3 regions of the Paenibacillus sp. PK1-4R genome follow, and region 2 is predicted to be linked to each of the others. Evidence: riboswitches for the same ligand, from Rfam matches in the RefSeq annotation. Region 2 holds a riboswitch; each other region holds the start of a gene.
The links. A riboswitch is a leader RNA that binds a small molecule or an ion and turns the genes downstream of it on or off. The one in region 2 is predicted to bind S-adenosylmethionine.
Positions count from the first base shown of each region.

Region 1 (6,451 bases), 3.2 Mb from region 2:
ACGTTCTTTGATAAATGTTTTAACTTCTTCGGAATGCAGTGCAGCAGCCAGTTTCTTGATTGCATCTGCATCTTTATTATCCTCACGGGAAACGAGAATGTTAGCATATGGGTTACCTTGCAGATCTTCGATCAGCAAAGCATCATTTGCCGGATTCAGGTTCGCTTCAAGCGCATAGTTGGCGTTGATGAATACCAGATCCGCTTCATCCAATTGACGAGGCATCATGGCTGCATCCAGCTCGATGATATCCAGGTTCTTCGGATTTGCTGTGATATCTTGAATCGTAGATGTGATATTTGTGTTGTCTTTCAGCGTAATGATGCCTTCTTTCGCGAGCAACAACAGAGCACGTCCACCATTGGATGGGTCATTTGGAATTGCTACTTTTGCGCCGTCAGCCAATTCATCCAAAGACTTAATCTTTTTGGAGTATCCACCAAAAGGTTCAACATGAACAGGTGTTACAGCAACGAGGTTGAATCCACGTTCTTTATTCTCTGTGTCCAGATAAGGCTGATGCTGGAAGAAGTTTGCATCCAATTTTTCGTCAGCAAGTTGCTGGTTGGGTTGTACATAGTCATTAAACGTAACGACTTGCAAACGAATACCTTGTGCTTCCAGTTCAGGCTTGATGCTTTCCAGAATCTCTGCGTGTGGTGTAGGTGAAGCTCCAACTTTCAATTCAACTGTACGTGGTGCACCTGCTGAATTGTCTGCGCCGCTATCGGCGTCCTTGTTGTTTCCGCAAGCTGCGAGAACTGCAATCAACATAAGGCTAAGTAGAGCGAAAGACCATTTTTTCATGTGTAAAACCCCTTCTCTAATCATTTTTTCATGTGGCGTCCGCACGAATGCATAGCCATCATGTTATCTATGTGTTATTTCCTGGTGAAAAATGTAACCAAACGATCTCCGGCCATCTGGAGAATTTGCACTAGAATAATCATCGACACTACGGATATGATCATGATTTCATTTTGATAACGATAATACCCATAGTTGATTGCTAGCGTTCCTAGACCTCCACCACCAACCATGCCCGCCATTGCCGTATAAGAGACGAGTGTAACGATGGTAATGGTTATCCCGGCAACCAAACCAGGTAACGCCTCAGGCAGTAATACCCGTCTTACAATCTGTCCGGTTGATGCACCCATCGACTGCGCCGCCTCAATTACACCCCGGTCAACTTCTCGCAACGTCGTCTCCACCAATCGAGCAAAGTAAGGAGCTGCTGAAATAACTAAAGGTGGTATAACACCTAACACACCTGTAGCTGTACCGACGAGTGAACGAGTGAATGGGATAAGAGCAACAATCAAAATGATAAATGGAACTGATCGCAAAATATTTACAATCAAGGACAATATAATGTACACCGTCCGTGACTTGATCGAAGCAGATCGGGCTGTCATAAACAGCAGAACTCCGAGTGGTAAACCAAAGATAACGGTAAACAAGCCTGATACACCCAGAATTTGCAGTGTCTCTATGGAAGCTTTACCAACCTCTTCCCAACGTACGGTTGAAAAATCCATCTAACGAAGCACCTCCACATCAAGTCCCTCTGCGGTCAATTCTGATATCGTCCGATCAATCGCAATTGAATCACCCTCGAACCGAACGGTCAGCTGTCCATAAGGCACCTGTTTAATCGTAGAGATTGTACCCTGCAGGATGGCAAAATCCACATCCGTCTTACGTACCGTCCTGGACAAAATCGCTTCATACGTTTTGTTACCCAGAAAAGATATCTTCACAAGTTTGGAAGCAACACCTGCCTGCAATTCAATGCTTGCATTCGCCAGAGCCGTCTCCTCTAGGGCAAGTCCAGCTTCATGGTCACGCATCATGAAGTCCCGCGTAATCGCGTGCTGCGGCTTCAGGAACACTTCTGTTACAGGTCCTTGTTCCACAATGCCACCTTGATGAATGACAGCTACCTTGTCACAGATGTTCTGAATGACATGCATCTCATGTGTGATCAGCACAATTGTAAGGTTGTACTTTTCATTAATGTCGAGCAGTAACTTCAGGATTGAATTTGTCGTCTGCGGATCAAGTGCCGAAGTAGCCTCATCACAGAGAAGTACATTTGGGTCACTTGCAAGTGCTCTCGCAATCCCGACACGTTGTTTCTGTCCACCCGATAATTGAGCCGGATATTTGCTGCTATGGTGTTCCAGACCAACCAGTGCGAGCATTTCCTTCACTTTGCGATCAATGGCATCTTTGGGTGTATTCACAAGTTTTAGTGGAAAAGCTACATTGTCATATACCGTTGCCGAGGATAACAAATTAAAGTGTTGGAAAATCATCCCGATCTTGCGTCTCTGTTGCTGCAATTCGGTTTTGCTCAGTTCAGTCAGGTTGATCCCGTCAACCCATACTTCACCCTCCGTAGGGCGCTCCAGCAAATTAATACAGCGAATCAATGTACTTTTGCCCGCTCCAGAATGGCCAATCACTCCGTAGATTTCGCCCTTTTGGATGCTCAAATTCAGCTCGGATAACGCTGTTGTAGATTTTGCCCCTTTGCCGTATGTTTTCGTTAAACCTTTTAATTCAATCAATCGCACTTGCCCCTTTCCAACCACCTACATGTATCTTTACCCGATCTAAAGGAAAACTCCCCTTAAAGTACAAAAAAAGAGCCCTTTGCAGATACAAAGAGGGCTCTTCACGTGAAAGAATATACCTTCTCATCTGCCAAAATCGTGTCTTGCACCATTTTGTAGGAATTAGCACCTAACATCTATAACGAATGATACAAGATCATGTCGTTACAAATCGGTTGCCGGGCTTCATCGGGCCTGTCCCTCCGCCGCTCTCGATAAGAAATATGTTGTTGTAGGATTTTATAAGTTCATGTAGTTTATGCTTTATAATGTGAACGTAACTTCCGAAATATCAGTTCTATCCGTGTAACATTCGATTGAAACTCAGTATATTCCAAGTATTCCGATTTGTCAAAGGGAATTATTTCTTTTCCATATATTATTGATATAACTATAAGAGGCTGTTAACGTTTCACAGACCATATCGACGCCTTGACGCATTTCCTGCACATGCTGATTCAGATCCTCCAACTTCACTTTACCTTGTAATGTCTGGTGTAACTGCCACAGGTCATCGTGCATTTCGGAGTTCATGTAGTGAATTTCCATATTACGACGTTTGCGCAGCTTGCTCATCGGCTCACGATAAGAGTCCTTGATCTGAATCAATCGCAACGCAAGATCATGATGCTCCCTCACATAATCGAACTGCCTCAACACAGTAAAATAGGAAAAATGCGCTTTGGTATTTGACGTATTCAGTTGGAATATTTCATTTAAGACGGTGCCGACTTTATCCAGAATGGCAAAGCAGCGGATAAAGCCATCTTTGTAGAAATACACATACCGAGCATACTCGGCTTTTTCAGTCGGCGTCATATCATCCGTTGAACCTGCAACGACCTTTTTGCGAAAATGAGCAGCAGCGAAACAGCTTTGCTCCAGTTCATCCAGTGAGGAGATGAGTCCCTGAGTCCACACATACAGCTTCCGATAGTCATGCGTGGGATCATGGTCCACATGCATTTGTCGTTGAAATAGCTCAAGCGTATGCGCCATTGCGTCCATCGCTGCCTTCAATTTACCTTCGTTTATACGTGGCTTTTCCCCCAACAACGTTCGCAGCATATCTAACCTCCTCTTTTCCAAATCAACAAGAATTCATCACCTTAACACATCATCCAATCCGTGTAATTGCTGCTTGCCATAGGTTGCCCTGATCCCCCTGACATCAAACAAAGTCCACCTGTCCAATGATGTACATCACTGGATGGTGGACTTTCATATTTAGCCCAAGTACCTTTGAAAAAGTGAATCTATATCTTAGAAACGATTAACCGGGCGATACAGCTTGTACACCAGGAAACTCATATACGTTAAGACTCCGAACAATATGGCGATATCCAGCATATGAGCAAGAGCTACGAACATGTATACTTCCGGACGGTTCATTGTCACCATCATGAAAATACCAATGACTACTTGCATCAGAATAAGAACAACGGATACCACACCCAGAGTACGCATTTCCTTATTGTCCGGATGATTACGGTAAGCGAAGTGACCCAGGATTGCAATAACAATCACGAGCGACGCAGCTGCTGCACGGTGAGCAAAAGCAACCGCTACCCCACCCGAAAGCTCAGGAATAATCTGCCCGTTACAGAGCGGAAATCCGGAACATCCGCCGGCAGAATCCGTGTGACTCACAAATGCACCCGTGTATACCACGAGATATGTGTAAATGGTGGAGAACCAGACCAGATTCCTGAATTTTTTACTAACCCGAGGGTATTTATTCAGTCGCTCCAATCCGCCATCTTTTGCCTCTTGCCTGATGCCCAGCGCCATCATTAGAGAACTGGCAAAAGCAATCAGTGCAAAGCCAAAATGCAGTGCCATGACTGCTGAAGATTGGGAGAAGACAACGGCAAAAGCCCCCATGATTCCCTGGACGATAACAAATACCAGAGTTAAGAAAGAAAACAATTGCAGGTCACGGCGTGACTTGCCAAACCGCAGAAAAGCAACAAACGAGGCAATGGACAACAGTCCAGCCAGTGCACTTACAGCGCGATGGGAATATTCAATAAGTGAAGCCACAGTATGCGCCGGAACGAGTTTTCCGTTACATAAAGGCCATTCCGTTCCGCAGCCAAGGCCAGATTCCGTTTTGGTTACGATGCCTCCACCAAAAGTGGCCAGAAACATGACAAGACAGGTTAATACGGTTAACCATTTAAACAAAGTTAAGTGTTTCAATTTTTTCTCACCCGCTGTTGGTTTAAGATGGCGAAGAATATTCTCCGCTTGTTTCGGTACTTTGACACTTATTTCACAACTAAATTCATTATACCGGATAAAATGTTCATTGACGTCGCGCTTTGTGACAAAATGTTAACGTCTGGTGAAATAATGACCCACAGGTCATTGGAGTTATGTACAGAAACGTCTCTTGCATAGAACATGCCGAACATACAAACGCCATTTCCCTATTTCAAGAGAAATGGCGTTCTTTTAGTATACCCTTTTACAACATGAACCTGTCATACTTTTATATAAGTTCAATGAAACATTACACAATAACGGAGACAGTGTCTGTGTGTCTGTGTAAATATTCATTAGTTGAACTTATATAACATTATTTATGGATCGTGTTGTACACTTCGACTGCGCGATCCAGGAACTGCTCAATCTCTTCTCTCGACTTGCGCAGCTTGTTCACATACCGTACGAGTTCGCGGCCATCTGTATACGCCACAAAGCTCGGAATGCCAAGAATATTCTGCTCTTCACTAACGGTTCCAACCTGATCCACGTCGACCTCAATTAAAGTCAGTTCACGTGCATATTTCTCTTCAACCTCAGGCATAAACGGATCGATGTATTTGCAGTCACCACACCAGTCTGCCTTGAATACGGCAATCGTCAAACGTGGGGATTGGATGGCTACATCAAAAGCCGGTTTGGAAGTAATCTGTTCCATTCGGTTCATCTCCCTTTCTGTACCTTGTCTTACCCTAAGTGAAGCAAATTGGCGAGTGGAAGTCAAATAATCAGCGCATACTTAGAATAAACCACATGGTCTGTGAATTTAAACCCAGAACCTCATGAAAGGATGTCACATCATGACTTCCACCAGAACCGATTCTTCCAGCGAACAACATCACGGGTCCCTCCTGCAGATTGTCCGTTCCATTCCGGGTGCTGCCCGGGAAATCTGGCGTGGCAAACAGGCTGCATGGCAAGCTTCAGCACAGCTTCGTCACCCATTACGTGACATCGAGTGGGATACAGATACGGCAGCTGCCTTACAGTCTGAGGTGGAGCGTTTGTTACCTGCCAGCGGCAAGTCTTTTGCACGCACGGACCAGGTTCAAAGTGCACTCGTCTGCGAAGAAGATTGCATCATTCTGGAAGAGATTAAGACACTGACCCAGGAGCACAATCGGAGTAATATCACCCGCACGGCAGCCTATCTGGAATGTTATGAGCAATATCCCGAACTGCATTGGGCACTGCTGGCCCATATGGTGTCTCGCAACGGTGGATATCACATGACAGATCTTCAGAGTGACTTGATGCATAATCTACAGAATCAGAGCGATCGCGAGCATATGTACCGGCTGCTGGAGCGGTGTAATGCACTCATTTTCCAGGATGCCTATCCCCAGCTTCTGCTGTATATGAACAGTCGCCGGATCGGACGAAGCTGTTTCCATCTTTTGTCGCACTTTCACGTATCGGCGTTTATGACGCCATTTTGGGAACGCTTTTGGCTGGAACGGTGCAGTTCACTGCTTAGTGTGGCATTAATTATTAATGAGCAGAACTATATCGAGAGCCGGGTGGTGCAGCATCCTTATTTTCAAAAAGAGGTACTTTCCAAA
Region 1 covers NZ_CP126535.1:5,751,949-5,758,399, forward strand. Annotated here, with positions in the region: gene QNO02_RS24985 (MetQ/NlpA family ABC transporter substrate-binding protein) at 1-807, opposite strand, end outside; gene QNO02_RS24990 (methionine ABC transporter permease) at 882-1,541, opposite strand; gene QNO02_RS24995 (methionine ABC transporter ATP-binding protein) at 1,542-2,576, opposite strand; SAM riboswitch class I at 2,703-2,843, opposite strand; gene QNO02_RS25000 (Cthe_2314 family HEPN domain-containing protein) at 2,973-3,689, opposite strand; gene QNO02_RS25005 (COX15/CtaA family protein) at 3,885-4,823, opposite strand; gene QNO02_RS25010 (thioredoxin family protein) at 5,203-5,547, opposite strand; gene QNO02_RS25015 (DUF2515 family protein) at 5,690-6,451, shown strand, end outside.
Region 1: linked by a shared signal. The riboswitch ahead of QNO02_RS24995 (methionine ABC transporter ATP-binding protein) and the one ahead of metA (homoserine O-acetyltransferase MetA) in region 2 are both predicted to bind S-adenosylmethionine.

Region 2 (6,451 bases):
GGGGAAAGAAAATGTCGAAGGTATTCAGGCCTTGCTGGCCATTCCTGCACTGTCAGACAGCTGGAGGCAAACGTTAATGAAACGATTGTCCAAGCTGGAGAACAAGTAGCAGGGTAATTATAGTGTCATCAAGTAAAGCAATTCGAATTCCTTTTTAAACTAACTTGGGAGTGTGACTAACATGACGATCTTAGGCGCAATTGAAGCAGGCGGAACCAAATTTGTATGTGGTATTGGCACAGAAAACGGAGAAGTTCTGGAACGCGTAAGTTTTCCAACAACAACACCGGAAGAGACAATGGCTCAAGTGATTTCATTTTTTGAAGGCAAAGGCATTGAAGCTCTGGGTGTAGGTTCATTCGGTCCGATTGATCCGATTGAAGGAAGCCCAACATATGGCTATATCACAACAACACCAAAACCACATTGGGGACAGTATAACGTGATTGGCAAGCTCAAGGAGCATTTTGATGTACCGATGACATTTGATACGGATGTGAATGGTGCGGCACTTGGAGAAGCAACCTGGGGCGCTGCACAAGGTCTTGAGAGCTGTCTGTATATCACTGTGGGTACAGGTATTGGTGCAGGTGCTGTGGTTGGCGGTAAAATGGTCCATGGATTGTCACATCCAGAGATGGGACATATCATTGTACGCAGACATCCGGAGGATACATACGAAGGTTTCTGTCCGTATCATGGTGACTGCCTCGAAGGCCTTGCAGCAGGACCAGCCATTAACAAACGTTGGGAGCAACCGGCTTATGAACTGCCTGCAGATCATAAAGCTTGGGAGATCGAAGCACATTACTTGGCACACGCACTGATGAATTATGTTCTGATTCTCTCTCCGCAGAAAATTGTCATGGGTGGCGGAGTAATGAAGCAGGAGCACCTGTTCCCGATGGTTCGTAGCAAACTGCAGGAGTTGCTGGCAGGGTACGTTCAGCATCCGGCACTTCAATCCGAGATTGACCAGTATGTTGTCTCACCAGGACTTGGCGACAATGCAGGGCTGTGTGGTTCGCTGGCGCTTGCCAAATTGGCATTGAATAAGTAGAGCAATAAGGGATTGACGAATTTTACCATTGTGGTATGATATGGGCAACAGCATAGTACGGTTAATGAGGAAGCACCTCTCTTGCATGGATTTTGCAGGAGGGGTGTTTTTTTTGTGCTGCCTATAGGTAGTATCTCTAACTCGTATAAGCTGAATATTCAAAGGGAGGGAACGAAAATGGAAGTCATTTTCATGAACAGATTGTCCAGAATGTCAGATCAGAATGCAGAGTATGCACAGTTATGGGTTGGGGAAGAGGAAGATAGTTGGCAGCTGGGATGGAGTCGCTACGAGGAAGGAGAGCGTGAGGACAGCATCTGGTATGAAGGGACTTCTTGGGAGGAGCTGCTTCATATTTACCGTCATCAGCTTGCCATACAGATGAGTGAGGGGTATCGACCGCAGTTGCAGGGGTTATTTCATGAGAATGATGATCTGAAGTCACGCAGTTATGGTGGACAGCGCCTCCATTGTTACAGTGAGTTATACGGCAATGAGCAATTATATACGGATCTTTGCACATGGCGCAGGAAGAGAGCTGTGTCTGACCGGAAGGCACCGTATTTTATTGCAACCAATCGTCTGCTGCGTTTGATTAGTGCCTTTGTTCCGCAATCGCTGGATGAACTGATGCAACTGCCGGGCGTAGGAGAGAGCAAAGCAACTGAGTATGGTACGGAATGGATGGAGATTACAAACGGGTTGGAGCGTTCAACGACATTCCCGCTGGACTGGGTATACACGGCGCTGAAGGAAGAAGAGTATGAGAGTTGGTTATACAAGCAGAGAGAGCAGAAGTACAAGCAGGAACTTGATAAGTTCACCACGCGTAAGCAGGTGCTTGAAGGCATGAAGGAAGGGTATACGTTAGAGGAGATTGTTAATCGATCCGGATTATCTCGACGCGAGTTGGTTGAGCTGTTAGAGGCACTGGATCACGAAGGTTATGACACCGATTGTCTTCTTGATGTGGAGTTGGCAGTGATGCCAGAGAACGAACAAGAGGCCGTATGGAGTGCGTATGAGGAGCTGGGAGATACGTTCCTGAAGCCAGTATTACATAAGGTGTATGGAGGAGAGAAACCCGATGGAGGAAGTCTGGAGCAGGTCTATGAAAGACTGCGCATGATTCGAATCCGCTTCCGTCGGCACGCAGAGACAGAGAAGAATGTTGGTTAATGATTAGAATGAAAAAAGACGAGGCGTTTTTCCCGGAGGAGCGCTTCGTCTTTGTTATTTCATACCAGTTCATACCCAGTCTTTCTTGCGGAAAATGAAGAACATGCTCAGGCCCAGTGTAACCATCAGACCAATCACAACAAAATAGCTGTATTTCCAGTTAAGCTCTGGCATATTCGTAAAGTTCATGCCGTATATACCGGTAATGACCGTCAGCGGCATGAAGACCGTGGTAATGGCGGTAAATACACGCATGATCTCATTCGCCCGGTTCGCAATACTGGATTGGTAGGCTTCTCGCAAGTTGCCCATCAGGTCGCGATAAGTCTCAAAGGTTTCAGATATTTTTACAGCATTCTCATAGATGTCACTGAAATACTTTTGCAGTTGATCATCGATGAGACGCAGATCTTTTTTGTTCAGGGTGTTAATGACCTCTTTCTGAGGTCCAAGGACTTTTTTCAGCCACAGAATCTCACTGCGTAGCCCGATAATTTCATTCAGATGTGACTTTTTGGTGTGCATCAGAATGTCTTCCTCAAGTTTCTCGATCCGTGCTTCAATTCGGTCACCTACGGTGAAATAATTATCAACGATCAAGTCAACCAGCAAATACAACAGACGATCCGGTGTACTGATTTCCTGTTCCCACAGGATTGGTTTCAGTGTGCGCAATTCGCTGACCTTTTGCTTCGTAACACTAATAATGAAATGTCTGCCGAGGAATAAGTTCACCGCACGTAGAAATATCTCTTCATCATCGAAACGGATGCTATTAATCACAATAAAATAATGGTTCTCATAAATTTCAATCTTCGGACGTTGTTCTTCGTCACTAAGACAGTCTTCCACAGCCAGATCATGCATCAAGAACAGCGGCTGAAGTACCGCCAAATCGTCTACGTCTGCATCAATCCAGTAAAACCCTTCCGCTGGTGGAGTCAGCGCCTGCTGAATGTCGTCCACCGGAATAAATACACCGTTGTTTACCAACCGGATTTTCATCGTTAATCTACTCCTTCTGCACCCGCCAACTTGGCGGATATTATCATTATGGGCGCAAAAAGAACAAATCAGCCGGTCGGCAGCGGAGCCTGGAGATCAGGGCTGCGTTCACTATATAATCAAACGGAAGTCACGTCCCGCTGCCGGCATGCTGATGTCAATTCTCTATGCAGTTTGTCGGAATTCGGCTGCCAGTCAGGCCTCGGGTCGCCATCCATTTAATATGTCACCTCTCACATAAGGGTTTATAACACCTTGTTTAGTATACCGCTGGTACAAGGTGCTTTCAAGCGCAAAAATGTGTCTATTTCGCGCCCTGAGGCAGTGTATGACAACGGATGATGAACGGTTCCGATCTGGGAAGCAGACATCGAACTGCATCTTGACGTGAGGGCATTAATGTAATAAAGTAGACGGTGAACCATATTTAATTACAATCTAATACAGCGAAATCTTATCAAGAGTAGGTGGAGGGACTGGCCCGATGAAACCCGGCAACCGGCGGTATACCGCACGGTGCTAATTCTTGCAGCGACTAAGTGTCAAGTGGCACTGTTGTAACTGAGAGATGAGAGAGGCGCATATCTTTTTTACATATGACCTTTCTCGAAATCCGAGGAAGGTCTTTGTTATATGCCCCGACTTCTCAGCAGTGATTTTCGCTAAGGAACTTGAGGTTGTTTGTAACGTTGGATGAAAGAGCAATTCAATGTTTTTACAAGCTCAAGGCAGTCTATACCTGTATTGATGTGAAGACATCAAGCCAGGGGTGGCTGCATCTATCTATGCAAAAGGAGGAGTTAGACTTACTATGCCAATCAAAATACCCGATACTCTACCAGCAAAAGAAGTACTTGAAGGAGAGAATATCTTCGTCATGGATGAAACTTCTGCATATCAGCAGGATATTCGTCCACTCCGTATCGCTATATTAAACCTGATGCCCACAAAGGAAACGACCGAAACACAATTGCTTCGTCTGGTGGGAAACACGCCTATTCAGGTGGATGTCGTTCTCGTACATCCCAAATCCCATACGTCGAAGAATACGTCTCAGGAGTATTTGGATCTGTTCTATAAAACCTTTGATGAGATTGAGCACCGCCGTTTCGATGGAATGATTATTACGGGTGCCCCGGTGGAACAGATGGATTTCGAAGACGTGAACTATTGGAATGAAATCCAGGAGATCTTCGAATGGACCAAAACCAATGTAACTTCAACCCTCCACATATGTTGGGCTTCCCAGGCAGGTTTATACCATCATTTTGACGTACCCAAGGTTGCACTGGATGAAAAGTGTTTTGGCGTTTTCCCACATACCATTAATAAACCACATGTTCCGTTGTTGCGTGGATTCGATGAAGTATTCAACGTTCCACATTCCCGTCATACGGAAGTGAGACGCGAAGATATTGAAAAGAATGAGAATTTAGAGATTTTGGCTGAATCCGAGGAAGCGGGGATTTTCCTGGTTGCTACCAAAGACGGCAAACAGATTTTTGCCACAGGACATGCCGAGTATGACCCGTTCTCATTAAAGTGGGAGTATGACAGGGATGCAGCCAAAGGGTTGGATATCGCATTGCCTAGACATTATTATCCGAATGATGATCCTTCCCGTGTGCCACCGGCTACTTGGCGCGCTCATGCCAACTTATTATTCTCTAACTGGCTCAATTACTATGTGTATCAAGAAACACCTTACGATATTGGCCCGCAAATCTAATCGAGATTACAGGAGGATGCAGCAATGGAAGACAACAACAAGTTGAAAATCGAAAGCCGCTTAGCACAAATTGGGTCCATCAATGAACCGGTAACAGGCGCCATTAACTTTCCGATCTATCAATCCACTGCGTTTCGCCACCCGAAGCTTGGACAAAGCACGGGGTTTGATTATATTCGTACGACTAATCCAACCCGTAAAGTATTGGAAGAAGCCGCCGCAGCGCTGGAGTCTGGTGATGCAGGGTTTGCCTGTAGCTCGGGAATGGCCGCGCTGCAAACGATCTTTGCCATGTTTGGTCAAGGGGATCATCTGATTGTATCGCTGGATCTGTATGGTGGAACCTATCGTCTGCTGGAACGTATTCTGTCCCGTTTCGGCGTAACGGCAAGTTATGTGGACACGAATGACATTGCAGCACTGGAGAAGGTTCGTCAGCCGAATACAAAAGCTGTATTTATTGAGACACCAACCAATCCACTGATGATGATCACCGATGTGGAAGCCGTTGCTTCCTGGGCGAAAAGTTACAACCTGTTGACTATTGTTGACAACACGTTGCTGACTCCATTTTTCCAACGTCCGATTGAACTGGGTGCCGATATCATCATTCATAGCGCTACCAAATATCTGGGCGGACACAATGATGTGTTGGCCGGACTAATTATTACCAAAGGTGAAGCGTTATCTGCAGAGATGGCGTTCCTGCATAATTCCATTGGAGCGGTATTGTCTCCAAGTGACTCCTACCAGTTGATGAAAGGTATGAAAACGCTGGCTCTTCGCATGGAGCGTCATGAGCACAATGCACTTACTATTGCCAAATACTTGCTTGAGCACCCAGCGGTGGTTGAAGTATATCATCCAGGTCTATCCGATCATCCGGGGTATGAGATACAGAACAAACAATCCACGGGTAACACAGGTATCTTCTCTTTCAAAGTGAAGGATGCACGTTATGTTGAACCATTGCTGCGTCATATCAAACTCATTGCTTTTGCCGAAAGTCTCGGCGGAGTCGAATCACTCATGACCTACCCAGCGGTACAAACGCATGCGGATATTCCGCTTGAGATTCGTGACGCCGTAGGTGTGGATGACCGTTTGCTCCGGTTCTCCGTAGGCATTGAACATGCGGATGATCTGATTGCAGATCTCGGCAATGCGCTGACAGCTGCACAACAGGAAGTGGAAGGAGGCGTGCACTCATGAGTGAGTCCAATAACAAACCCAATTCCGAGTTGAAATTTGATACCAAATTGCTCCATTTTGGAGATGAAATTGACAAAACGACTGGAGCATCCAGTGTACCGATCTACCAAGCATCAACCTTCCATCATTTTGATATCTTCAATCCGCCTCAGCATGATTACAGTCGTTCGGGTAATCCGACACGTCAGGCTTTGGAAGATTACATCACATTGCTGGAGGGCGGTGCACGAGGCTTTGCCTATTCTTCGGGGATGGCTGCGATTTCA
Region 2 covers NZ_CP126535.1:2,022,585-2,029,035, forward strand. Annotated here, with positions in the region: gene QNO02_RS08855 (MOSC domain-containing protein) at 1-109, shown strand, start outside; gene QNO02_RS08860 (ROK family protein) at 182-1,060, shown strand; gene QNO02_RS08865 (HRDC domain-containing protein) at 1,238-2,239, shown strand; gene corA (magnesium/cobalt transporter CorA) at 2,309-3,244, opposite strand; SAM riboswitch class I at 3,696-3,819, shown strand; gene metA (homoserine O-acetyltransferase MetA) at 4,056-4,973, shown strand; gene QNO02_RS08880 (PLP-dependent transferase) at 4,998-6,185, shown strand; gene QNO02_RS08885 (trans-sulfuration enzyme family protein) at 6,182-6,451, shown strand, end outside.

Region 3 (6,451 bases), 3.0 Mb from region 2:
ATAACCAAGCATACGCATGAGGGAACTCCTTCAGTACATCAACCAGCACCTGTGCTTCCTGCAGGGAAGGAATCGTCTCAAACGCCAGAATATCAGCACCCGCTTCAATCAGCGCCGCCATACGTGGACGGTGAAATGCGGCAAGCGTCTCATCCGACACGCCGTAATGTCCCACATACTCTGAACCATCCGCCAGATAGGCGCCGTACGGTCCAACGGACCCGGCAATAATTGGACGTGGACGAAGACTGTCTTCTTCGCGATCCCCTGTACGATCTGTTATATGCTCCTCATTCTCCACGGTCTCGGAACGTACCGAAGGAACTCCTATAAGCTGACCTGTCGAGCTTTCTCTCCCTACTAAACCGTCCTGCACTTCTGCCCACACGTCATCTCTCGCCTGTGCAGCCAGTTCCACCGTCTTGCGGATCAGCTCCAGTGCTGCCTGTTCATCAATCCCTCTCTTGCGGAAACCATCCACCGTCGCCTGATAACTGGATGTAATCGCACAGTCGGCTCCTGCTCGAAAATAATCTGCATGGACCTGAACAATAACATCCGGATTCTCAAGCAACACACGAGCAGACCATAGTGGATCATCGAGATCACATCCATGCTGTTCAAGTTCCGTTGCCAGCGCTCCATCCAGAATCATGACCGGATGTTCACGCAGGATCTGTTCTATGGGGTTAGTCTGTTGTGCTTGCGTCATGTACTTGTCCTCTTTTCTTATTCACACGTTCTGTCAGATAATAAGCAGCGTAACATACTGCGATAAACGGAACCCCACAATACAGCGCAATTCGCTGTGTCGGGTCAAAGGCAATACCTATGCATGAAGCCAGGCATAATATAAATGAAACAATTGGTACCACCGGATACAGTGGTGTGCGGTAGACCAGATCTTTGACCGCATGTCCTTCCCGGATATATTGTCTGCGGAACATGTATTGGGAGGCACTGATGCTCATCCATACCGCAACGACAGCCAGACCTGAGATGGAGACCAGAGTAATATACACGGTACCTGGTGCAATGATGCTGGACAGCAAAGCTAGTGCACCACCCACCATACTGATCAGAAGTGCATTCAGCGGTACCCCGCGTTTGGTCAGTTTGGCAAACCACGGAGAGATTGTTTTTTTATCAGCCAGAGACCAGAGCATCCGTGAAGATGCATATAGGCCCGAATTGGCAGCAGAGAGAATCGCCGTTAGAATAACAAAGTTCATAATGTCTGCTGCATAGGGTACTCCCACCCGCTCCATTACCGCTACAAACGGACTTTCCAGTACACTGGCATCCGACATGGGCAGCAAGGCCGACAAGATAATAATCGTTCCGATGAAGAAAATAACCAAACGCCACAGCGTTGTATGAATAGCTTTTGGAATCGTCTTTTCCGGATTCTCCGTTTCTCCTGCGGCAATGCCGATTAACTCGGTGCCTGAGAAGGCAAAGTTTACAGCAAGCATAGTCATCAATATCGCTGTAGCCCCATGAGGGAACCACCCGGATGCGGTAATATTCGATAGAAATGGAGCCGGTTCAGAATCCGCCATGGGAATGATACCAAACATGGCTGCGCCACCGATAATAATGAAGATTACGATCGTCACTACTTTTACAGATGAGAACCAGAACTCGGATTCCGCAAATAATTTCACTGTTAAAGCGTTGAACAGAAAGATCATCAGTGCAAAGAGCGCACTCCATATCCATACGTTGACCGATGGGAACCAGCGCTGCATCAGCAATCCGGCGGCTGTGAATTCGGAGCCAAGCGCAACAGTCCAGGTTAACCAGTATAACCAAGCCACCGTGTAGCCTGTTGCCGGTCCGATATATTTGGCTGCATAACTATGAAATGCTCCCGTCTCTGGCATATGAACAGACAGTTCACCAAGACAGAGCATCACCAGATATACAACAATGGCTCCGATCAGATAGGACAGAATGGTTCCCAGTGGTCCCGCTTGCTGAATGGTGTAACCTGAGCTGAGGAATAATCCCGTTCCAATGACTCCTCCTAGAGAGAGCATGACCACATGCCGTGCCTGCATTTTCCGCTGAAAATGCCCTTTGTCGTTGTTGTTCTCCATACCTGCTGCTCCCCTACTTCTTCATCCAGAAAAAACAAAAAAGACCCACTCTGCCTAAAGAGTGCGCCGTTACTGACAAATAAAAACAAACGCTCCTATCTATCAGGCTTTCACCCGCTGGAATTAGCACAGTATCCTTCAGATCTGTTGCTGAGGTTTCTAAGGGCCAGTCCCTCCACCTCTCTGGATAAGAAAATGATTTTTTACTAATATAGCGATCTATCATGAATGTGTCAACATTTAAATAATAAATGGCACACCTCGCTATTCGGTGGAAGACCCCGGATTGGTGATGGTGGTCTTTACCTCATACGTGATCGGCACGGTGCTAAAAATTTTATCCCAATCGTCTTTGACTTTTTTCCATGTTTTGGGTTCTTTGATACGCAAGCTATCCCGAAAATCCGCAACATCTACTTTATAGGTATGCTGAAGTTTGTATAACACCTGTCGAATCTGTTGTTCGGCCAGTTCAGCAAATTCTTTTTCCAATTCTCTGAGATAAGCACCTTTTTCCTCTTCCTCGGGAGCACGCCAATCCTCCATCAACCAACCTTCGGATTCAGTCTTCACATGGAATGAAATATCATCGCCAACCACTTTTGGAATTATTTTTGTTTTTTTCTTTTTCATTTCATATACCACGGTGAATCCCGCTTTATTGTATGTCTTCAAGATGCCTCCTTTTTCTTTAGGTCTGATCCACGATAGCCCTTCTAGATCCGTTTGGCTGAGTTCCCCGATGAATTTTGTCGTTTTCCCATCAAAGATACTGGCACCGGAGAATTTGTCCTCTCCATTGGAGTTCAGTACATTTTGGAGCAAGAAGCTGGAACCAGATTGCATTTGTGCATCTAATTTGGAGAGTAGAACAGGGTCCAGGATTTTGTTGGACAAGTACGAATTACCGGTAATGCCTGTCAGATAAAATGCTGGAATCCGGGAAGGATCATCTGAAGTCAGTACATCAACAGCGCGATGATGGCTAATCAACACCAGACAGTTAGGGCGAATATCGTTATCCCGAAGTACAAAATCCAGCAGCTGATCCAGACCATACTTTTTGGCAATATCCTTGGACACAACGATGACCTTCAGATGATGTCCGATGAGCGGATGATCTCGCCTCAGTGCAAACTGACGAAAGATTTGCAGCAAGGAATCTCCGGTAAGCTGTTCATTGGAATAGGACGTTTTACCAGAAGAAGGCGAACCGGATTGTTGGCTCTTTTGACTGCTGGAATTACCGGGAGCAATCTGTACCGTGGCCGTCAAATTGTTCTGCTTGGAATACGCTCCTCCCTGATTAGCGATGTCTTTCTCAAATTCCGTCTCTTTGCCGATATCGATCCCAAGACCGACGTAGACACTTAGATCCTCTATCTCCCGACTGCTCCAACATCCGGATATCGTTAAGAGAATGCATAATACAGTGGCTAAGCGTAACAACATACGGAGTGGAATCATGCATGCTTGCCTCCTTTTTTGCGAATCAGACTTAACAACAGTAGTACCAGAGGTAAAATGCCAAACAAAAATACGGACACATTGCCCAGCATATCTCCTAGTTTGAAGGTATCATCCACGGTTTTGGGAATCATTGCTGTCAGATAAATGAACGGAAGCAGGCCGTACATGATGCCTTTGATTTTTTTGGAACGAAACAAATCACGAATACCCACCGAAGCACAGTAATGTGTAATAGCTGTAGTCGAAAAGATTTGCATAATCCAGATGACCAGCAATAAGGATTCAAAACGCTCGAATATCAGACCCTGAATTTCGAAGCTCCTTACCAAATCCAGCGTTGGCCAAGTTCGAGTTTTGATGCCATCGAGCGATAAACTGCCTATAACCATCACCACCGTGATCAAGTAGATAATAGTGGATATGAGTATCCCCCAGGTCATCGCTTTATTGCTCTTTTTCGGATTTTTCATATAGGCAGTCATGATTAACATCACCTCATAGCCTGTATAAGATAATAGTGAAGGCTTCAACCCATGGAAAACGGGCATAAGCCCATCACCGAGCACGGGTCTCAAATTGCCTATCTCGAATAGCTGATTACTAAGCAAAATTTCAATCACAAATATAATAATCGTAATCGGAAGGATGATCTCAAACACGCGTACGATAACGCCAAGCCCGCCTGAGATCATATATACACCGATCCACATGAAGACCATCACAATTGCCCAGGTGGGGGTGCGTTCGAGTAGATACATCCCGGTTACTTCAGCCATAACTCTGATTTCGAATGCGGCAATCACTATGAAATACATAATCATAGACAATCCCAGTATGTAAGCAATCCAGCTGCCCGTAATCTCACGAGTGAACTGGAAGACGGTTTTCTCCGGAAATCTGCGACACAGTGTAACCAGAATTATTCCGACACCTATGATAATGAATCCAGATAGGATAATGGAAATCCAGACATCCGGTGTTCCGACAGCTTTGCTAGTCGTTCGAGGCAACGTCAATATCCCGGCACCAAGCATGTAATTGACAATAATTACAACGGCCTGTGTCGTGGTTAGCTTTCCTTGGGAGCCATTCACTTTAGTTCACCTCCAGACCTTCAGTAGATGCAATTCCATTTATTTTTTCCGATCATCATCTATCGGATTAGTCATCTTGGGACGCATTCTCATCATATTTAGCGGTGCACGGATAACAAAATCCTTCCATTCATTCATGTGATAAGGTACCGCTGGTGCAACATAAGGTACGCCAAAGCTTGAGAGTCGTGCCAGATGTGTACACACAAGCAGAAAGAACATAACCACGCCAAACAATCCAAGTACGGCTGCGCTGAACATAGCGGCAAATCGCAGAATTCTTAGCGTTAATCCCGCACTATAGACCGGAATCGTAAAGGAAGAGATGGCTGTTACCGCAACGACAATGACCAGGAATTGGCTTATTATTCCCGCTTGCACCGCTGCTTGGCCAATAATCAGACCTCCTACGATACCCATCGCTGGCGCAATTGGTTTAGGCAGCCGTATCCCTGCCTCCCTCAGAATCTCAATCGAAAGTTCCATGATCAGTACTTCAATGATCGAAGGAAACGGCACGCCTGTCCGCGTTTCAATAATCGTCAATACCAGCTTCGTTGGAATAAGACCCGGATGGAACGAGATAAACGAGATATAGAGCGCAGGAGCAAGCAATGCCAGCATCGCGGCCATAAAACGTAGCACTCGCAAAAATGTTCCGGGAATCCAGCGTTCATAATAGTCCTCGGGAGACTGAAGCAACATGCTAAAGGTCACTGGTACGATTAATACAAACGGCGTTCCATCCAACAAAATTGCCACTCGACCTTCCAGAAGGGCACCCATCACCCGGTCAGGTCTTTCCGTATTCAGTACCTGTTGAAAAGGACTCAGGGTACTGTCTTCGATGAGTTGTTCCACATAACCTGATTCCAACATCGAATCCATATCCATCTCTTCAATTCGCTTGCATACTTCAGCCACGAGATTGGGATCGGCAATATCCTGAATATAGGCTATCGCCAAATCTTTTTTGATCCGTGAACCCACTTCATACTTCTTAATAAACAGGCTCTGATCACTTCCATAACGACGCAAAATGCCTGTATTATCGCTTAATTGCTCTGTAAAACCAATACGTGGCCCACGAAGCAGCCCCTCTGACAGGGGTTCATTTACACCACGTGTTTTGATCTTATGAGCTCCAATTAATAAAGCACCCGGCAAACCATCAACCAGCAGTGCATTTTTCCCAAACAACACACCAACTGCGAGTTCTTGGAGGGACTTCGTCTCCTCAACCAGACTGACAGGAAGTAATTGATCTTGCAGATATGCCGACAGTAAGTGTGCGTTGTCTGGATGAAGGAAACCCTCCTGCTTAAGTAGAGGAACACCTTCGAACATCAACGGTGTAATCAAGTGATCATCAACTAAGTCCTGATCTACCAGGCCTTCGGTATAGATCACCGCAGCCCGTGTATTCGTTCCCCTAATAATAAATTCCCGAATATGCACGTCTGCATTGAGACCAAAGCTTTCTTTCACACTCGTCAGATTTATGCTGTACTTTTCGGTTAATTTAATATTGGCATAGTGGCCTGTTTCGGTCCCTTCACCCTGCCCTTTGGCTGCTGGCGAGATATCCTTCGAGGATACGGACGATTGCTTCGAGCGAGAGAAGCTTCCGCGCTTAATGGCAGCATTGATCCAGCGTGTGCTCAATGTAATACCAATTGGAATGATGAAGACCAAGAATGCCTGAATCCATATGGACCAATCCGGCACGTAGGATACAATTGTTGACCACATGTTCCCACCCCAACATTTCTCTGCATGATGAAG
Region 3 covers NZ_CP126535.1:6,028,767-6,035,217, forward strand. Annotated here, with positions in the region: gene mmuM (homocysteine S-methyltransferase) at 1-712, opposite strand, end outside; gene mmuP (S-methylmethionine permease) at 690-2,102, opposite strand; SAM riboswitch class I at 2,195-2,296, opposite strand; gene QNO02_RS26340 (Ger(x)C family spore germination protein) at 2,367-3,569, opposite strand; gene QNO02_RS26345 (spore germination protein) at 3,566-4,666, opposite strand; gene QNO02_RS26350 (spore germination protein) at 4,706-6,418, opposite strand.
Region 3: linked by a shared signal. The riboswitch ahead of mmuP (S-methylmethionine permease) and the one ahead of metA (homoserine O-acetyltransferase MetA) in region 2 are both predicted to bind S-adenosylmethionine.